Regions from separate parts of the Microterricola viridarii genome, predicted to be linked through region 2. Evidence: predicted binding sites of a transcription regulator. Region 2 holds the regulator's gene; the other holds the start of a gene.
What was found. Region 2 encodes LexA, which represses DNA repair genes until DNA is damaged. Its sites were predicted from a motif close to TCGAACANNTGTTCGA; they were not measured.
Positions count from the first base shown of each region.

Region 1: the regulator LexA is predicted to act here: its motif matches at 5,215-5,230, upstream of uvrA (excinuclease ABC subunit UvrA).

Region 1 covers NZ_LT629742.1:2,099,632-2,109,272, forward strand. The annotation lists gene rpsA (30S ribosomal protein S1) at 1-158, shown strand, start outside; gene BLT62_RS09600 (class I SAM-dependent methyltransferase) at 268-1,020, shown strand; gene BLT62_RS09605 (DUF4126 domain-containing protein) at 974-1,582, opposite strand; gene coaE (dephospho-CoA kinase) at 1,614-2,237, shown strand; gene uvrB (excinuclease ABC subunit UvrB) at 2,247-4,313, shown strand; gene BLT62_RS09620 (hypothetical protein) at 4,306-4,590, shown strand; gene uvrA (excinuclease ABC subunit UvrA) at 5,260-8,169, shown strand; gene uvrC (excinuclease ABC subunit UvrC) at 8,184-9,641, shown strand, end outside.
Region 2 covers NZ_LT629742.1:2,859,376-2,869,016, reverse strand. The annotation lists gene hflX (GTPase HflX) at 1-833, shown strand, start outside; gene BLT62_RS13150 (methylenetetrahydrofolate reductase) at 1,036-2,010, shown strand; gene metE (5-methyltetrahydropteroyltriglutamate--homocysteine S-methyltransferase) at 2,170-4,518, shown strand; gene lexA (transcriptional repressor LexA) at 4,586-5,221, opposite strand; gene BLT62_RS13135 (LysM peptidoglycan-binding domain-containing protein) at 5,708-6,001, shown strand; gene BLT62_RS13130 (histidinol-phosphate transaminase) at 6,074-7,222, shown strand; gene hisB (imidazoleglycerol-phosphate dehydratase HisB) at 7,232-7,843, shown strand; gene hisH (imidazole glycerol phosphate synthase subunit HisH) at 7,840-8,481, shown strand; gene priA (bifunctional 1-(5-phosphoribosyl)-5-((5-phosphoribosylamino)methylideneamino)imidazole-4-carboxamide isomerase/phosphoribosylanthranilate isomerase PriA) at 8,593-9,339, shown strand; gene BLT62_RS13110 (SseB family protein) at 9,380-9,641, shown strand, end outside.

The DNA of each region.
Region 1 (9,641 bases), 760 kb from region 2:
ACAAGAAGCAGGTTGCAACCGCGAACGAAGAGGCTGCCGTTGCCGGCGAAGCCGCTGCGGCCGGTTCGACCTTCTCCAGCGAGTCCACCGGTGGTGGCACCCTCGCCGACGACGAGTCGCTCGCCGCTCTGCGCGAGAAGCTCTCTGGCGGCAACTAGTCACCAGCTAGGCATCTTCTAGCTAGACAGTGAACGGGTCGGTCCTTCGGGACCGGCCCGTTTTCGCGTCCCCCTTCGCGCCGTGCGCCGCGCTGCCTATGCTGGGGGCATGCAGACCGGCCGCCTCCAACAACACGCTGACTCCTTCCGGCACGGGGCGGACGGCTACGACGCGCACCGGCCGGGCTACCCGGAGGACTGCGTCGACTGGCTGCGCGGCGGCGCCTCCACGCCCCTCGACGTGCTGGACCTCGGTGCGGGCACCGGCAAGCTGAGCGCGCAGCTCCGCGAGCGCGGCGACCGTGTCACCGCCGTCGACCCGTCCGCCGACATGCTGCGGGTCGCCGCCGAGCGGATGCCGGGGCTCAGCTCCCTCGTCGGAACCGCCGAGCGCATCCCGCTGCCAGAGGCCAGCGTCGACCTCGTCACCGTCGCGCAGGCCTGGCACTGGGTGGACGAGCAGCAGGCCACGCGCGAGGTGCTGCGCGTGCTCCGCCCCGGCGGCCGGCTCGGCCTCATCTGGAACAGCCGAGACGACACCGTGCCGTGGGTGGCCGCGCTCTCCGCCGCCATGCACCAGGGTGCGCACGCAGCCGAGTTCACGCCGGCCCTCGGCGCGGGGATGACCGTGCTGGCGCGGCAGGTGACGCGCTGGAACCAGCGGACGACGCGCGCCGGCATCCTCGGCCTCGCCACCACCCGCAGCTACTACCTCGTCGCCTCCCCGGCCGAGCAGAACGCCATGCTCTCCCGCGTCGAGGGCGTGCTCGATGCGCACCCGGAGACCCGCGCGGAGACGATCCTGCTGCCCTACGTCACGGAATGCTGGCTGGCTGCAGCCTGGCCCGACGCGAGCGCCTGAGCCGGCGCAGCCAGCGGAACAACAGCAGCACGCCGCCGGCCATCGCCAGCAGTGCGAGGAGCGGCGCGAGGAGCGCCAGCACCGACAGCACGACGCTGCTCACGTCCTCCGCGGCGCTGAGCACGGGGGCGGCCGCCCCCGCCGTCAGGGCGTTGGCGATCGGCCGCACCGACAGTTTGGCCAGGTGCACGCCGAGGGCGATGACGGCGCCCAGGGCGATCGGCACCCACTGATTCGAGCTGAAGAACGCCGCAGGGTCGGTGATCGCCACCGTCGTCGCCGTCGTTCCCGAGCCGAACGCCAGCCCGCCGGAGGTCGGCCGGATGACGGTCTGCAGCATGTCGTTGACCGAGTCCAGCCCGGGCACCTTGTCGGCGAGGACCTCCACCACCAGGAGCACCGCGAGAATGCCGAGCACCCAGTCGTTCTGCAACCAGGCCCAGTTCGCCGGCAGCTCGACCAGCCCGGTGAACCGTGCGCCGAGCCCGATCAGCAGCAACGGGACGTAGGCGTTCAACCCGGCGGATGCCGCCAGGGCGGTCCCCGTCAACAACTCCAACATGCGCAGAGTCTGGCACGGATAAGGTGTGAATATGTATCTCATCGGCTTGACGGGCGGAATCGCCTCGGGCAAATCGACGGTGGCCCGCCGTCTCGTGCAACACGGCGCCGTGCTGGTGGACGCCGACGTGCTCGCGCGCAAGGCCGTGGAGCCGGGCACCCCGGCCCTCGCCGCCATCCGCGAGACCTTCGGCGATCAGGTGTTGCGCGCCGACGGGAGCCTGGACAGGGAGAAGCTCGGCGCGGTCATCTTCCACGACGACGCGGCCCGCGACAAGCTCAACGCCATCGTGCACCCGGCCGTGCGCGAGCTCGGCGAGAAGATGAAGGCGGAGGCCGTCGCAGCCGACCCCGACGTCGTCATCGTGCACGACATCCCGCTGCTGGTCGAGGCCGGCCGGGCCGGGGAGGGCTTCGACAAGATCGTCGTCGTCGAGGCGCCGAAGAAGACCCGCGTCGCCCGGTTGGTCGAGGAGCGCGGGCTCGACCCCGCCCACGCCGTCGCCCGGGTCGAGGCGCAGGCCAGCGACGAGGAGCGCCGCGCCGTCGCCGACGTCGTGATCGACGCCGACGGCACCCTCGCCCACACCATGAGCCAGGTCGACGACCTCTGGCTGCAGATTCAAGCAGAGCGCGGTGTCGGCGGGCGTCCGTAGACTTGGGGCATGGAACCCACCCGCTCCGTCCGCCCCTTCGAAGTCGTCAGCGACTACACGCCGAGCGGTGACCAGCCCGGCGCCATCGCCGATCTGACCGCGCGCATCAACGCCGGCGAGACCGACGTGGTGCTCCTCGGCGCCACCGGAACGGGCAAGTCGGCGACGACGGCCTGGCTGGTCGAGGCGGTGCAGCGCCCCACCCTCGTGCTCGCCCACAACAAGACGCTGGCGGCGCAGCTGGCCAACGAGTTCCGCGAGCTGATGCCGCACAACGCCGTCGAGTACTTCGTCTCCTACTACGACTACTACCAGCCGGAGGCGTACGTCCCGCAGACCGACACCTTCATCGAGAAGGACAGCTCGGTCAACGCCGAGGTGGAGAGGCTCCGGCACTCCACCACCAACTCGCTGCTCAGCCGGCGCGACGTCATCGTCGTCTCCACCGTCTCCTGCATCTACGGCCTCGGCACGCCGGACGAGTACATGAACGCCATGGTCGCCCTCCAGGTCGGCCAGAAGATCGGCCGCGACGCCCTGGTGCGCAAGTTCGTCTCGATGCAATACCAGCGCAACGACATCGACTTCTCCCGCGGCAACTTCCGGGTGCGCGGCGACACCATCGAGATCATCCCCGTGTACGAGGAGCTGGCGATCCGCATCGAGATGTTCGGTGACGAGATCGAGGCGCTGTACTCGCTGCACCCGCTCACCGGCGATGTCGTGCGCAAGCTCGACTCCGTCGCCGTGTTCCCCGGCTCGCACTACGTCGCGAGCACCGAGGTGATGCAGAAGGCCATCGTCACCATCCGCGAGGAGCTGGAGTGGCGGCTGGCCCAGCTGGAGCGGGAGGGCAAGCTGCTGGAGGCGCAGCGGCTGCGCATGCGCACCAACTTCGACCTGGAGATGATGGAACAGATCGGCTTCTGCTCCGGCATCGAGAACTACTCCAGGCACATCGACCAGCGGGCGGTGGGGGAGGCCCCGCACTGCCTGCTCGACTACTTCCCGGACGACTTCCTCGTCGTCATCGACGAGTCCCACGTGACCGTGCCGCAGATCGGCGCCATGTACGAGGGCGACTCCTCGCGCAAGCGCACCCTGGTCGAGCACGGATTCCGGCTGCCGAGCGCGCTGGACAACCGGCCGCTCAAGTTCGACGAGTTCAAGAACCGCGTCGGCCAGGCCGTCTACCTCTCCGCCACGCCGGGCAAGTACGAGATGGCCATCGCCGACGGCGTCGTCGAGCAGATCATCCGCCCGACCGGTCTCGTCGACCCCGCCATCGTGCTGAAGCCGAGCAAGGGCCAGATCGACGACCTGCTCGAGGAGATCCGCATCCGGGCGGCCAAGGACGAGCGCGTGCTGGTCACCACCCTCACCAAGAAGATGGCGGAGGAGCTTACCGACTTCTTCACCGAGTCCGGCGTGCGGGTGCGCTACCTGCACTCGGATGTCGACACGCTCCGCCGGGTGGAGCTGCTCACCGAGCTGCGCCAGGGCGTCTACGACGTGTTGGTCGGCATCAACCTGCTGCGCGAGGGCCTCGACCTGCCCGAGGTGTCGCTCGTGGCGATCCTCGACGCCGACAAGGAGGGCTTCCTGCGCTCGGCGACCTCCCTCATCCAGACAATCGGGCGTGCCGCCCGCAACGTCTCCGGCGAGGTGCACATGTACGCCGACCGGGTCACCGACTCGATGGCGAAGGCCATCGAGGAGACCACCAGGCGGCGCGAGAAGCAGGTCGCGTACAACGAGCTGCACGGCATCGACCCTCAGCCGCTGCGCAAGCGCATCGCCGACATCACCGACGTGCTGGCCCGCGAGGAGGCAGACACGGCCGAGCTGCTGGCCGGCCGTGAGGGGCGCAAGAAGTCCCCGGTTCCGAACCTGCGCCGCGAGGGCATCGCCTCCGCCGGCGGCAACGAGCTGGAGTCGCTCATCGCCGACCTCAACGAGCAGATGTTGCAGGCCGCCGGCGAGCTGAAGTTCGAGCTGGCCGCGCGCCTGCGCGATGAGCTGTCCGAGATCAAGCGGGAGCTGCGCCAGATGGAGAAGGCCGGCCACCTTGATTGATCCCCTTCCGCTGCTGGTGCTCGCCGGGGTGCTCCTGGCGGGCTTCCTGCTGTGGCCGCTCCTGGGGCCGCGGCTCGCCGCGTCCGAGCGCAAGCGCCGGCGGCGGAGCGCGGGCGGGGGCATGCTGGGCGTCGTCGACGAGGTGTTCCGGCCGCAGACCCACGAGGCGCACCTCGTCTGGGAGGCGCAGCAGGAGCTGCCCGCGCCGGCGCCCCTCCCGGGCGACGGCCCCATCGGCGCCGGCCCGGTCCGAATCGCCCTCCCGCCCTCCCGCTAGCGCCGCGCGCCAGTGCCCCGTTGACTCCCGGGCTTCGGCCGCTGCGCTGCCCGGTCCTTGCGGCGCGCCCCTCCCGCTGGTCGAGTAGGCGCGCCAGCGCCGTATCGAGACCTCGTCCGCGACCTCGCTGGCCGCCGGGCAGATTCCCGTTGGCTCGGGGGAGTGACAGCGTCCGAGGCACTGACGCCCCGGCCCGCGCCCAGCGCCACTTCGTGGCCTTCCGCGCCACATGATGTGGCGCAGAGCAGCACGAAGTGGCGCACGCTGCGGCATCCGCCGGTGCTGCGCGCAGCCCGTTGGCTCGAGGGAGGGCCGGCTCCGGAGGCCGACGCTATCGGCGCGCCGAGCGGGGGCTCCTGCACGGTACGAGGACGCCACACTGTTCGGAAGCCCCCGCTTGATGCGTCGTCGGGCGGCGTCCGAGGCGCTGACGCCCGGGCCCTCGCCCAGCGCCACTTCGTGGCCGTCTGCGCCACATCATGTGGCGCAGAGCAACACGAAGTGGCGCACGCTGCGGCATCCGCCGGTCGACGCCGGGATCTCGACAGGCCCACTCGGCAGGAGTGCCGCCCGACGCGGCGGGACCGGTGCCCGCGCGCTGGCTGTATGTTCGCCAACAGCTTGTAGAACGAGTCTTCGAATGCGCCGCGCGTCTCCTAGACTTGTCTGGTGTCAGTTTCTCGAGTCGAATCCACGTCCAAGCTGAGCGTTCAGGGTGCCCGCGTGCACAACCTGCACAATGTCGACCTGGAGATCCCGCGCGATTCGCTCGTGGTCTTCACCGGGCTCTCCGGCTCCGGCAAGTCCTCGCTGGCGTTCGACACAATCTTCGCCGAGGGGCAGCGCCGCTACGTCGAGTCGCTGAGCGCGTACGCGCGCCAGTTCCTCGGCCAGGTCGACCGCCCCGACGTCGACTTCATCGAGGGCCTCAGCCCGGCGGTCTCCATCGACCAGAAGTCGACCAACCGCAACCCGCGCTCCACCGTCGGCACCATCACCGAGATCTACGACTACATGCGCCTGCTCTGGGCCCGTGTCGGCGTGCCGCACTGCGCCGTCTGCGGCGAGAAGATCCAGCGCCAGACCGTGCAGCAGATCGCCGACCAGCTGATGGAGCTGGCCGAGGGAACCCGCTACCAGATCCTCAGCCCCGTCGTCTCGCAGAAGAAGGGCGAGTTCGTCGACCTGTTCAAGGAGCTGGCGGCCGGCGGCTACTCGCGCGCCATCGTCGACGGCGAGCAGATCCAGCTCTCCGACCCGCCCACCCTGAAGAAGCAGATCAAGCACGACATCGCCGTCGTCGTTGACCGCCTCGTCGCCGACCCCGAGCTGCTCAGCCGGCTCACCGACTCGCTCGAGACGGCGCTGCGCCTGACCGACGGCCTCGTCAAGATCAACTTCGTCGACCGGGAGGGCGACGAGGCGTGGCAGACGTTCTCGGAGAAGCTCTCCTGCCCGAACAACCACCCGATCCAGCTCACCGAGATCGAGCCGCGCACGTTCTCGTTCAACGCCCCGTTCGGCGCCTGCCCGGAGTGCTCCGGCCTCGGCACCCGGATGTCGGTCGACGAGGACCTGCTGCTCGGCGACCCGGAGCTCAGCATCGCCGAGGGCGTCATCCTGCCCTGGACCACCCAGGGCAAGGGCCTGTTCAGCTACTACGAGAAGCTGCTCGAGGGCCTCGCCCGCGACCTCGACTTCGACCTCACCACGCCGTGGGCGAAGCTGCCGGCGACCGTGCGCTCCGCCGTGATGAACGGCGACAACTTCGAGGTCAAGGTCAAGTGGAAGAACCGCTACGGCCGCGAGGTCAGCTACACCTCCGGCTTCGAGGGCGTCGTGCCCTACATCGAGCGGCAGTACGCCCAGGCCGAGACCGACAACCAGCGCGCCCGCTGGGCAGAGTACCTGCGCGAGGTCGCCTGCCAGGTCTGCAACGGCAAGCGGCTCAAGCCCGAGGTGCTCGCCGTGCACATCCACGGCGAGAGCATCGCGGATGTCTGTGAGCTCAGCCTCACGGATGCCCGCAGCTTCATGGACAAGCTGGAACTGACCGAGCGCGAGCAGGCCATCGCCGCCCAGGTGCTGCGCGAGATCAAGCTGCGCCTCGACTTCCTCGTCAAGGTCGGCCTCAACTACCTCAACCTGGCGCGCGCCGCCGCGACGCTCTCCGGCGGCGAGGCCCAGCGCATCCGCCTGGCCACCCAGATCGGCTCCGGCCTGACCGGCGTGCTCTACGTGCTCGACGAGCCGAGCATCGGCCTGCACCAGCGCGACAACCGCCGCCTGATCGAGACGCTCGTGGCGCTCCGCGACCTCGGCAACACACTCATCGTCGTCGAGCACGACGAGGACACCATCCGCACGGCCGACTGGATCGTCGATATCGGACCCGGCGCCGGCGTCAACGGCGGCCGCGTCGTGCACTCCGGCTCCTACGACGACCTGCTGACGAACACCCGCTCGCTCACCGGCGACTACCTCGCCGGACGGCGCCAGATCGTCACCCCGCACACCCGGCGCCCGGTCGACCCGGAGCGCCAGATCAAGGTCGTCGGCGCCCAGGCCAACAACCTGCGCAAGGTCAGCGCCGAGTTCCCGCTCGGCACCTTCACCGCCGTCACCGGGGTCAGCGGCTCCGGCAAGTCCTCGCTCGTCAACGACATCCTCTACCGGGTGCTCGCCAACAAGCTCAACGGCGCCCGCAAGCTGCCGGGCAAGCACACCCGGGTCACCGGGCTCGAGCAGCTGGACAAGGTGATCCACGTCGACCAGGCGCCGATCGGCCGCACCCCGCGCTCCAACCCGGCCACCTACACGGGCGTCTTCGACCGCATCCGCACCCTGTTCGCCGAGACGATCGAGGCGAAGACCCGCGGCTACCTGCCCGGCCGGTTCAGCTTCAACGTCAAGGGCGGCCGCTGCGAGACCTGCTCCGGCGACGGCACGATCAAGATCGAGATGAACTTCCTGCCCGACGTGTACGTCGACTGCGAGGTGTGCCACGGCGCGCGCTACAACCGCGACACCCTCACCGTGCACTACAAGGGCAAGAACATCGCCGAGGTGCTGCAGATGCCCATCAGCGAGGCGGCCGAGTTCTTCGAGCCCATCTCGGCGATCCACCGCTACCTGAAGACCCTCGTCGAGGTCGGCCTCGGCTACGTCACCCTCGGCCAGAGCGCCACCACGCTCTCCGGCGGCGAGGCGCAGCGCGTCAAGCTCGCCACCGAGCTGCAGAAGCGCTCCAACGGTCGCAGCGTCTACGTGCTCGACGAGCCGACGACGGGCCTGCACTTCGAGGACGTGCGGAAGCTCCTCATCGTGCTGAACAGCCTCGTCGACAAGGGCAACACCGTCATCGTCATCGAGCACAACCTCGACGTCATCAAGAGCGCCGACTGGGTCATCGACCTCGGCCCGGAGGGCGGCTCCGGCGGCGGCAAGATCGTCGCAACCGGCACGCCAGAGCAGGTCGCCTCAAACAAGAAGAGCCACACCGGCGTCTTCCTGAAAGAGGTGCTCGCCGCGGATGCCGCACCGCAGCGCTCCCAGCACCGCGCCGTGGCCGCAGGCTAGCCCGGGCGGCGGCGATGGCGAACGTTCTGAGCTACCGGCCCAAGACGGGGGAGATCCCCACCGAGCCGGGCGTCTACCGGTTCCGCGACGCCAACCGGCGGGTGCTCTACGTCGGCAAGGCGAAGAACCTGCGGGCCCGGCTGAGCAACTACTTCGCGCCGCTGGAGAGCCTGCACGAGCGCACCCGGCGGATGGTGACCACCGCCACCAGCGTCGAGTGGACGGTCGTCGGCAGCGAGGTCGAGGCGCTGCAGCTCGAGTTCACCTGGATCAAGGAATTCGACCCGCCGTTCAACGTCATGTTCAAGGACGACAAGTCCTACCCCTACCTCGCCGTCACCCTGGCCGATGAGGCGCCGCGCGCCCTCGTCACCCGCACCACCGGCATCAAGGGCGCCCGCTACTTCGGGCCATACCCGAAGGTGTGGGCCGTCTACGACACCATCGAGCTGATGCTCAAGGCGTTCCCGATCCGCACCTGCAAGGACTCCGACTACAAGCGGGCCATGCTCTCCGGCAAGCCGTGCTTCGCCGGGCAGATCGGCCGCTGCTTCGGCCCCTGCTCCGGCCTCGTCACGATCGAGGAGCACCGCAAGATCGTGATGCGCTTCGTGAGCTTCATGGGCAGCCAGGACCGCAAGCTCATCAACGAGCTCACCCAGGAGATGAAGGCGGCATCCGCCGAGCTCAACTTCGAGCTGGCCGCGAAGCGCCGCGACCAGGTGCTCGCGCTCGAGGCGGTGCTGGAGAAAAGCGCCGTCGTGCTGCGCGACTCCGTCGACATCGACCTGTTCGGCATCGTGCACGACGAGCTGGCCGCCGCCGTGCAGCAGTTCGTGGTGCGCGGCGGGCGCATCCGCGGTGTGCGCGGCTGGATGGTCGACAAGGGCCTGGACGCCTCCATGGGCGAGCTCGTCGACTCCATCGTGCAGACCGTCTACAACGAGTCCAATCCGCCGCCCCGGGAGATCGTGGTGCCAGAGCTGCCGGAGGACGCAGAGGCCCTCGAGGAGTGGCTGCGCGGCCTCGCCGGCGCCAAGGTGGGGGTGCGTGCCGCCCAGCGCGGCGAGAAGGCCGCGCTGCTGGCCACCGCCACCCAGAACGCCGCCCACTCGCTGATGCTCTACAAGACCCGGCGCAGCTCCGACTTCACCGCCAGGTCGAAGGCCCTCGAAGACATCCAGGAGGCGCTCGGGATGACGGAGGCGCCGCTGCGGATGGAGTGCTACGACGTCTCGCACCTCGGCGGCACCAACATCGTCGCCAGCATGGTCGTGTTCGAGGACGGCCTGCCGCGCAAGGACCAGTACCGGCGCTTCAACATCCCGGAGTCCACCGACGACACCGACTCCATCTACCGCACGCTGAGCAGGCGCCTGGCCTACCTGCGTGAGGAGCCGGAGCCGGAGGCAGCGGAGGGCGGCGAGAAGCGGCGCAAGTTCAGCTACCCGCCGAACCTGCTCATTGTCGAC
Region 2 (9,641 bases):
GCGCCGGCATGGGCAGCCGTGGCCCCGGTGAGACCAAGATCGAGCTGGACCGCCGCCGCATCCACACCCGGATGGCGAAGCTGCGCAAGCAGATCGCCGCGATGAAGCCCGCCCGCGAGGCCAAGCGGGCCAACCGCCGCCGCAACGCGGTGCCCTCCGTCGCCATCGCCGGCTACACCAACGCCGGCAAGTCCAGCATCCTGAACCGCATCACCCACGCCGGCGTGCTGGTGGAGAACTCGCTGTTCGCCACCCTCGATGCCACCGTGCGCAAGAACACCACCGCCGACGGGCGCATCTACACGCTGGCCGACACGGTCGGCTTCGTGCGCAACCTGCCGCACCAGCTCGTCGAGGCGTTCCGCTCCACGCTGGAGGAGGTCGCCGACTCCGACCTCATCGTGCACGTCGTCGACGGCTCGCACCCCGACCCGGCCGGCCAGATCGCCACCGTGCGCGACGTCATCGGCGAGGTGGGCGCCCGCGACATCCCGGAGCTCATCGTCTTCAACAAGTCCGACCTGATCGACGACGACGCCCGAATGGTGCTGCGCGGCCTCGAGCCCCGCGCCCTCTTCGCCTCCGCCCGCAGCGGTGAGGGCATCGACGAGCTGCTCGCCACGATCGGCGAGATGCTGCCGGACCCGAGCCTCGCCATCGAGCTCGTCGTGCCGTACGACCGCGGCGACCTGATCTCGCTGCTGCACGAGAAGGGCCGGGTCATCTCGACCGAGTACGTCGAGACCGGAACCCTCGTGCACGCGCGCATCGCCGCCGACCTCGAGGCCCTGTTCTCGGCCTACCGCGCCCCGGCCGGCGCCCTCGAGGCCTAGCCCGTCACATTCGGTCACAGCCTGCCGGCCGCTGACCGCCCGTTGTATTCTCTGTGAAACGTTGTTGCCGTCTGACGGCAACCAGAGCGACAGCCGAGCCCGGCATCCGCCCGCAACCACACCCGCACTGTGCGGTGGTGCGCGGCCTGACGGTTCGACACCCCTGCACCGCGCGGCATCCGCCCACGCAGAGGAACACACCTTGGCCGCTTACCACCACGTCTCGCCCCGAGCGGGCGGCCACAGCGGAGTCGTGACGCCCGTCTCGTTCGAGCTTTTCCCGCCCCGCACGGATGCCGCGGCCCTGGCGCTCGGGCGAACCATCGACAAGCTGGCGGAGGCCGACCCGGCGTTCATCTCCGTCACCTACGGCGCGGGCGGCTCCTCCCGGGAGCGCTCCCTCACCGTGCTCCGCTACATCCTCGAGCACACGGCCGTCGAGCCGATGGCCCACCTCACCTGCGTCGGCTCGTCCCACGCCGAGGCGAACAGCCTGGTCCGGCAGTTCCTGGACGCCGGCATCACCAGCTTCCTGGCCCTCCGCGGCGACCCGCCGAGCGGCGTCACCGGGCCAGCCGAGCTCGGCGACCTCGGCAGCGCCGCGGAGCTCGTGCAGCTGATCCACCGGGTGCAGGAGGAGCGCGAGCCGTTCTCCCAGAAGCGCGTGCCGGGGGCCAGCCAGGGCAGCCGCATCGCGCGGCGCCGCCGGCCGGAGCGCGTCGCCGTCGCGGCCTTCCCAAACGGGCACCCGCGTGCCCGCGGATCGAGCGCCGACGTCGACAGCCTGCTCGCCAAGCAGGTCGCCGGCGCGACGCTGGCGATCACCCAGCTCTTCTTCCACGCCGACGACTACCTCGGCTTCGTCGACCGCGCCCGCACGGCCGGCGTCACCATCGACATCGTGCCGGGCCTGATGCCCGCGACCACCCCGACCCGGCTGGCCAGGATCGCCGAGCTGACCGGCGAGGAGATCCCCGCCGAGCTCGAGATCGCCCTCGAGGTGGAGCCCAGCGAAGAGGGCCAGCACGAGATCGGCGTCGACTACATCGCCCGCGTCGCCGCCGAGGTGCTCGCCGGCGGTGCACCCGGCCTGCACCTGTACACCTTCAACCAGCACCGCGCGGTGCTCGGCGTGCTGGAACGCCTCGGCCGAATGCCGGCGGTCGCCGGCCGCTAGCGCAGGCCCGCGACCGACCCCGTACCCCGGCCCCACGTCGGGCAACGCCCTCTGGCACCCTTCCGCACTACCCCCATGTCTTTTTCCGACGACCGCCGAACCCGAAAATCCCGCAGGCCGCACCACCCAGCGGCCGCACCCCATCAGTAAGGACGACGAATGACCGCACGACCCACTCCCGCCCCGGCGTTCCCCGCCGGCACCATCCTCGGCTACCCGCGCATCGGCCGCCGGCGCGAGCTCAAGCACGCCGTCGAGGCGTTCTGGGCGGGCAGCATCACCGCCGCCGAGCTCGAGCAGCGTGCGGCAGAGCTCCGCGCGACCACGAGGGCCCGGCTCGCAGGCCTCGGCCTCGGCCGCGGCGACTCCGCCATCCCAGAGAGCTTCTCCTTCTACGACCACGTTCTGGACACCGCGGTCACCGTCGGAGCCGTGCCGAGCCGCTTCGCGCAGCTGGTGGCGGATGACGGCAGCCTCGACCTGGCCGGCTACTTCACGCTGGCCCGCGGCGCCGGCGACAACCTCCCGCTGGAGATGACCAAGTGGTTCGACAGCAACTATCACTACCTGGTGCCGGAGATCGGCCCAGAGACCGAGTTCCGGCTGGCCAGCGACCGCCTGGTGCGCGAGTTCGAGGAGGCGAAGGCGGCCGGATACCTGACCCGCCCCGCCATCGTCGGCCCGGTCACCTTCCTGCTGCTGGCCAAGGCGAGCGACGGCGCCCCGGCCGGATTCGAGCCGATCTCGCGCCTGGACGAGCTGCTCCCCGTCTACACCGAGCTGCTCGCGCGCCTGCGCGCCGCCGGGGCGGAGTGGGTGCAGCTGGACGAGCCCGGCCTCGTCAACGAGAGCATCCCCGTCGCCCGCCCGGTGCAGCTGGCCGCATTGGCGGAGGCCTACCGCGTGCTCGCGGGCGCGACCGCCCGCCCGGCGATCTTCGTGGCTGCGCCCTACGGCGCGCTCGGCGACGCTCTGCCCGTGCTCGCGGCATCCGCCGTCGAGGCGATCGGGCTCGACCTGGTGCGCGGGACCCTGCCGACCGGGCTGGGGGAGGAGACCGCTGCGGCGCTGGCGGCCAAGACGCTCGTCGCCGGCGTCATCGACGGGCACAACATCTGGCGCGGCGACCTCGAGGCGGCGCTGACCGCGGCCGAATCGCTCGGCGCGCTCTCGCCGGCCGTCTCCGTGTCGAGCTCGACCTCCCTGCTGCACCTCCCGCACGACGCGAGCGAGGAGACCAAGCTGGGCGCGCTCGGCAACTGGCTGGCCTTCGCCGACCAGAAGGTCGGCCAGATCGCGGCCGTCGCCGCCGGGCTCCGCGACGGGCGGGAGAGTGTCCGGGCCGAGCTGGAGGCCGCGGCGGCAGCCCTCGCCGAGCGGCTGGCCGCGCCGGGAGTGCGCGATGCCGCCGTCCGGGCGCGCACCGGCGCGCTCGGCACGGCCGACTACGAGCGTGGCGACTACGCCGAGCGCGTCGCCGCCCAGGAGGCGGCCCTGCCGCTGCCGCTGCTGCCGACCACGACGATCGGCTCCTTCCCGCAGACCCCCGACATCCGCCGCGCCCGCGCCCGGCTGAACTCCGGCGCGCTCAGCCCGGCCGAGTACGAGGGCCTGATGAAGGCCGAGATCGACCGGGTCGTGCGGCTGCAGGAGGAGATCGGGCTCGACGTGCTCGTGCACGGCGAGCCGGAGCGCAATGACATGGTGCAGTACTTCGCCGAGTACCTCGACGGCTTCGCGGTGACGGAGCACGGCTGGGTGCAGTCCTACGGCAGCCGGTGCACCCGCCCGTCGCTGCTCTGGGGCGATGTGTCCCGCCCCGCCCCGATCACGCTCGGCTGGGCGGTGTACGCGCAGAGCCTCACCGAGAAGCCGGTCAAGGGAATGCTGACCGGCCCGGTGACGATCCTGGCCTGGTCGTTCGTGCGCGACGACCAGCCGTTGGGGGAGACCGCGACGCAGCTTGCCCTCGCTCTCCGTGACGAGATCGGCGAGCTGGAGGGCGCCGGAATCGGCATCATCCAGGTCGACGAGCCGGCCCTGCGCGAGCTGCTCCCGCTGCAGCGCGCGGACCACGCCGGCTACCTGGACTGGTCCGTCGGGTCCTTCCGCCTGGCCACGGCCGGGGTGCGCGCCGAGACCCAGATCCACACCCACCTCTGCTACTCGGAGTTCGGTGACGTCATCGACGCGATCGGCCGGCTGGACGCCGACGTGACGAGCGTCGAGGCCGCCCGGAGCCGGATGGAGATCGTCGATGACATCGGCCGCAGCGGGTTCGACCACGGCATCGGGCCCGGCGTGTACGACATCCACTCGCCCCGCGTGCCCGGGGTCGCCGAGATGACGCAGCTGCTCGAGCGGGCGTTGGAGGTCGTGCCCGGCCGCCGGCTCTGGGTCAACCCCGACTGCGGTCTGAAGACGCGCGGCTACGCCGAGACCACGGAGTCGCTGCAGAACATGCTCGCCGCCACGCAGGCGGTCCGCGCCGGGGCGGCCGCGCTCTAGTCGAGACATGCCAAACAGGGAAGGGCCCCGATGCGCAGCATCGGGGCCCTTCCCTGTTGTGTTCGGATCAGACGCTGCGGAGCACCGCGACGATCTTGCCCAGGATCTCGGCGTAGTCGCCGAGGATCGGCTCGAAGTTGCTGTTGCGCGGCAACAGCCAGGTGTGGCCGTCGCGCTGGCGGAACACCTTGACGGTGGCCTCGTTGTCGAGCATGGCCGCGACGATCTCGCCGTTCTCCGCCGTCTTCTGGGCGCGCACGACCACCCAGTCGCCGTCGCAGATGGCGGCGTCGATCATCGACTCGCCGACGACCTTGAGCATGAACAGCTCGCCCTTGCCGACGATCTGGCGGGGCAGCGGGAAGATCTCGTCGATCTGCTGTTCGGCGGTGATCGGGATGCCGGCGGCGATGCGCCCGACGAGCGGCACCATGGCGGCATCGCCGACGGTGGCCATCGGGGTGGCGAAGCTCTCGCCCTCGTAGCTCTCCGTGCCCTCGTTCTGCGCCGGCACCTCGATGAGCACCTCGAGGGCGCGCGGGCGGTTGGGGTCGCGGCGCAGGTAGCCGCTGAGCTCCAGCTGCTTGAGCTGGTAGGTGACGCTAGAGAGCGAGGCCAGGCCGACGGCGTCGCCGATCTCGCGCATGCTCGGCGGGTAGCCGCGCGCGCTCACAGAGCGCTGGATGACGTCGAGGATCGCCATCTGCTTCGCGCTCAGGCTCTTGCGCCGGCGGTTGCCCGGCTTCGCCGTGCCCTTCACGTCGGGGGGTGTGTCGCGCTCTGTCGTCACCGTGCTGCCCTCGCTGTCCTGTCTTCGTGCCGCTTCCGAATTGCTGTGCTGACCAGCTGTGATCTGGCCACACAACGCCGGGGCGGTGTGCGCATCTGACCGTGTCAGAGGTGCCTGATTGTCTGTCTCCAGACACTCACGACTTTATCGCGAGCCGGGTGTCTCGGCAAACGAATGTTCGAGTGTGTCGCGCGTTTCTTCCGAATTTCTCGAAGAAAGGCTTGCATCTTCGAATCATTCGAATGTATGTTCGGAACACAGCTTCGAATCCGGTCCCACCCGAGGGCCCGGGCGCGAATCCCAGAGGAGGTCGAAATGAGTGCAGTACACGCAATCCCGGCGAATGTGCAGGCCGTTCAGGGCGCTGGCGCCCCGGTCGTTGTTCGTAGCCACCTTCGATTGACCAGCCGCGGCCGTGTCGTGTTCACGACGCTCGTAGCCCTACCCATCGTGGCCGGTGCGCTCATGTTCGCCGTCAACGGCGGCGGCGCCGTCGCCGGCGACGCCAGCCAGCAGGGCGCCAGCTTCGACTACATCTCCGTGCCGCCGGGGGAGTCGCTCTGGACCCTCGCCGTTGACCTGGCACCGCAAGCCGACCCGCGCGATGTCATCGCCGCCTTCATCGAGCTCAACCAGCTCGACTCCTCGCAGGTCCAGGCCGGCCAGCGCCTGGCCGTCCCCGCCGGCTACTAGCGCCGCACAGCGGGCGGCGCCCGCGGCGTAACGATCACGCCGGCGCCCAGACGCTCCCCATAGACTCGTACGGTGACGAATCTCAGCGATCTCCCCCTCCGTGACGACCTTGTCGGGCAGCAGCCGTACGGCGCCCCGCAGGCCGCCGTCCCCGTTGCCCTCAACGTCAACGAGAACAGCCACGGCATCCCGGAGGACGTCGCCCACGACATCGTGGCCCGCGTCGCCGCGGCCGTGCTCAGCGTGAACCGCTACCCGGACCGCGAGTTCACCGAGCTGCGCGAGAGCTTCGCCCGCTACCTCGGCCACGGCCTCGACGCCGCCAACATCTGGGCGGCGAACGGCTCCAACGAGGTGCTGCAGCACATCCTGCAGGCCTTCGGCGGCCCCGGCCGCACCCTGCTCAGCTTCACGCCCACCTATTCGATGTACCCGCTGCTCGCCTCCGGCACCGGAACGGAGTGGATCGGCGTGCCGCGCGGCGCCGACTACACGATCAGCCCGGAGGATGCCGCAGCGGCCGTGCGCGAGCACCAGCCCAACATCATCTTCCTCTGCTCCCCGAACAACCCCACCGGCACGCCGCTTCCGCTGGCTGTCATCGAGGCCGTCTACGAGGCCAGCCAGTATGACGACGGCGCCGCGATCGTCGTCGTCGACGAGGCGTACGCCGAGTTCTCGCCGGAGGGCACGCCGAGTGCGCTCGGCCTCCTGCCCGGCCGGCCGCGCCTGCTCGTCTCACGCACCATGAGCAAGGCCTTCGCCTTCGCCGGTGCCCGGGTCGGCTACCTGGCCGCAGACCCCGCCGTCACCGACGCGCTGCGCCTGGTGCGCCTCCCGTACCACCTGTCCGCCTTCACACAGGCCGCGGCCAATGCCGCGCTGGCGCACTCCGCCGAGATGCTCGGCATGGTCGGCGAGATCCGGGTGCAGCGCGACCGCCTCGTGCGGGAGCTCGGCGCGCTCGGCTACGAGCCCTACGAGAGCGCGAGCAACTTCGTGCTGTTCGGGGGCGTGGCCGACCCGCACGCCGTCTTCGAGGCGCTGCTGGCCCGCGGCATCCTGATCCGCGAGGTCAGCCTGCCCGGCCAGATGCGCGTCACGGCCGGGACAGAGGCCGAGACGACGGCGTTCCTGACCGCGCTGGCCGAGATCGGCCCCGACGGCCGCGGTTCCGGCGGGCCCGGCGGGGCAGCGTCACAGGCCCCCGGCGGTGAATAGAATCAAGGTATGATCCTTTCTGCGCCCCGTACCGCCTCGATTCGCCGCGAGACCAGCGAGTCCAGCATCGAGCTGTCGATCAACCTGGACGGAACCGGCGTCGCCGACATCCAGACCTCCGTCCCGTTCTACGACCACCTGCTCACGGCGTTCGCGAAGCACTCGCTGACCGACCTCACGGTGCGCGCCCACGGCGACACCGAGATCGACGTGCACCACACCGTCGAGGACATCGGCATCGCGCTCGGCTTCGCGATCCGCGAGGCGCTCGGCGACAAGAGCGGCATCTCCCGGTACGGCGACGCCCTCGTCCCGCTCGACGAGGCGCTCGTGCAGGCCGTCGTCGACATCTCCGGCCGCCCGTACCTCGTGCACAGCGGCGAGCCGGCCGGCTTCGAGTACCACCTCATCGGCGGCCACTTTACCGGCTCGATGGTGCGACACGTCTTCGAGGCCATCACCTACAACGCTGCCCTCACCGTGCACATCACCGTGCTGGGCGGCCGCGACGCGCACCACATCGCCGAGGCCGAGTTCAAGGCCTTCGCGCGAGCCTTCCGCCAGGCCAAGGCCGTCGACCCGCTCGTCGTCGGCATCCCCTCCACCAAGGGCGCGCTGTGAGCGCACCGAGCGTCGTCGTCCTCGACTACGGAACCGGCAATGTGCACTCGGCCGTCAAGGCCCTGGAGCTCGCCGGCGCCGACGTCACCCTGACGGCAGACCGCAAGCTCGCCCAGGAGGCCGACGGCCTGCTGGTTCCCGGTGTCGGGGCGTTCAGCGCGGTGATGAGCGCGCTGCGCGCCGTGCGCGGCGACGAGATCATCGACCGGCGCCTCGGCGGCGGCCGGCCCGTGATGGGCATCTGCGTCGGCATGCAGGTCTTGTTCGAGCACGGCGTCGAGCGCGGCGTCGACACGGAGGGCCTCGGCGAGTGGCCGGGCGCCGTCACCGAGCTGCCGGCCGAGGTGCTGCCGCACATGGGCTGGAACACGATCGAGACCGGCGAGAACTCCGTGCTGTTCAACGGCGTCGAGGACGAGCGCTTCTACTTCGTGCACTCCTACGCGGCCCAGAGCTGGACGCTCGATGTCATGCCGCCCTTCCCCGAGCCGAGCCTGAGCTGGGCGGAGCACGGCGGGCGCTTCCTCGCAGCGGTCGAGAACGGGCCGCTCTCCGCCACGCAATTCCACCCAGAGAAGTCGGGGGATGCCGGCATCCGCCTGTTGAAGAACTGGCTGGACTCCCTGCGCTCAGCCTGAGCGAAATCGCCCCGCCAGCCCCGGGGGTGCGGAGCGTCAGGCGCCGAGCGCGTAGTATCAACTGTTTGTGTCGGCCGCCCGAACGTGGCGGCCATCGAGTCAAGGACAATCATGAGTGAGTTCAACAAGACCCCGCGTCTTGTGCTTCTGCCCGCTGTTGACATCGCCGGCGGAAAGGCCGTGCGCCTGACCCAGGGCGAGGCCGGCACCGAGACCAACTACGGCGACCCCGTCGACGCCGCGGCCGACTGGGCCGCCCAGGGCGCCGAGTGGATCCACCTGGTCGACCTCGACGCCGCATTCGGCCGGGGCAACAACCACAGCGTGGTCAAGAAGGTGCTGCGCCAGGTCAAGGGCGTGCACATCGAGCTGTCCGGCGGCATCCGCGACGACGCCTCGCTGGAATCCGCCCTCGACATGGGCGCCAAGCGCATCAACCTCGGCACCGCCGCACTCGAGAACCCCGAGTGGGCCGCCAGCGTCATCGCCCAGTACGGCGACGCCATCGCCGTCGGCCTCGACGTGCGCGGCACCACGCTGGCCGCCCGCGGCTGGACGCAGGACGGCGGCGACCTCTGGTCCGTGCTGGACCGCCTCGAGAGCGCCGGCTGTGCCCGCTACGTCGTCACCGACGTGACCAAGGACGGCACGCTGCAGGGGCCGAACATCGAACTGCTCAAGCAGGTCATGGCGCGCACCCACCGCCCCGTCGTCGCCTCCGGCGGCATCTCCAACCTCGACGACATCGCGGCCCTGCGCCAGCTCGTCCCCGGCGGCCTCGAGGGCGCCATCGTCGGCAAGGCGCTCTACGCGGGCGCATTCACGCTGGCCGAGGCGCTGGACGTCGCGAGCGACTGAGCCGGACCCCGAGCAGCCCGTGCCCACGCAGCCCGAACCAATGCGACCCGACCCGACGCCAGCCGACCCGACGCCAGCCGACCCGGCGCAGCCGCAACCCGGTGCAGCGCCGCAGCTTCCCGCGCACCTCGCCGACTCCGCCGGCCAGCCCTGGGCCGGCCGCAGCTTCGACGAGAACACGCACGCAGAGGATGACGGCTCCGCGCCGCCGGAGTTGCTGGACGCCCTCGCCCGCTTCCGGGCGGGGGAGCACGGGCAGGCCGGCGTCGTCGACGCCCTGCGCGGCGCCCGACTGCTGATCC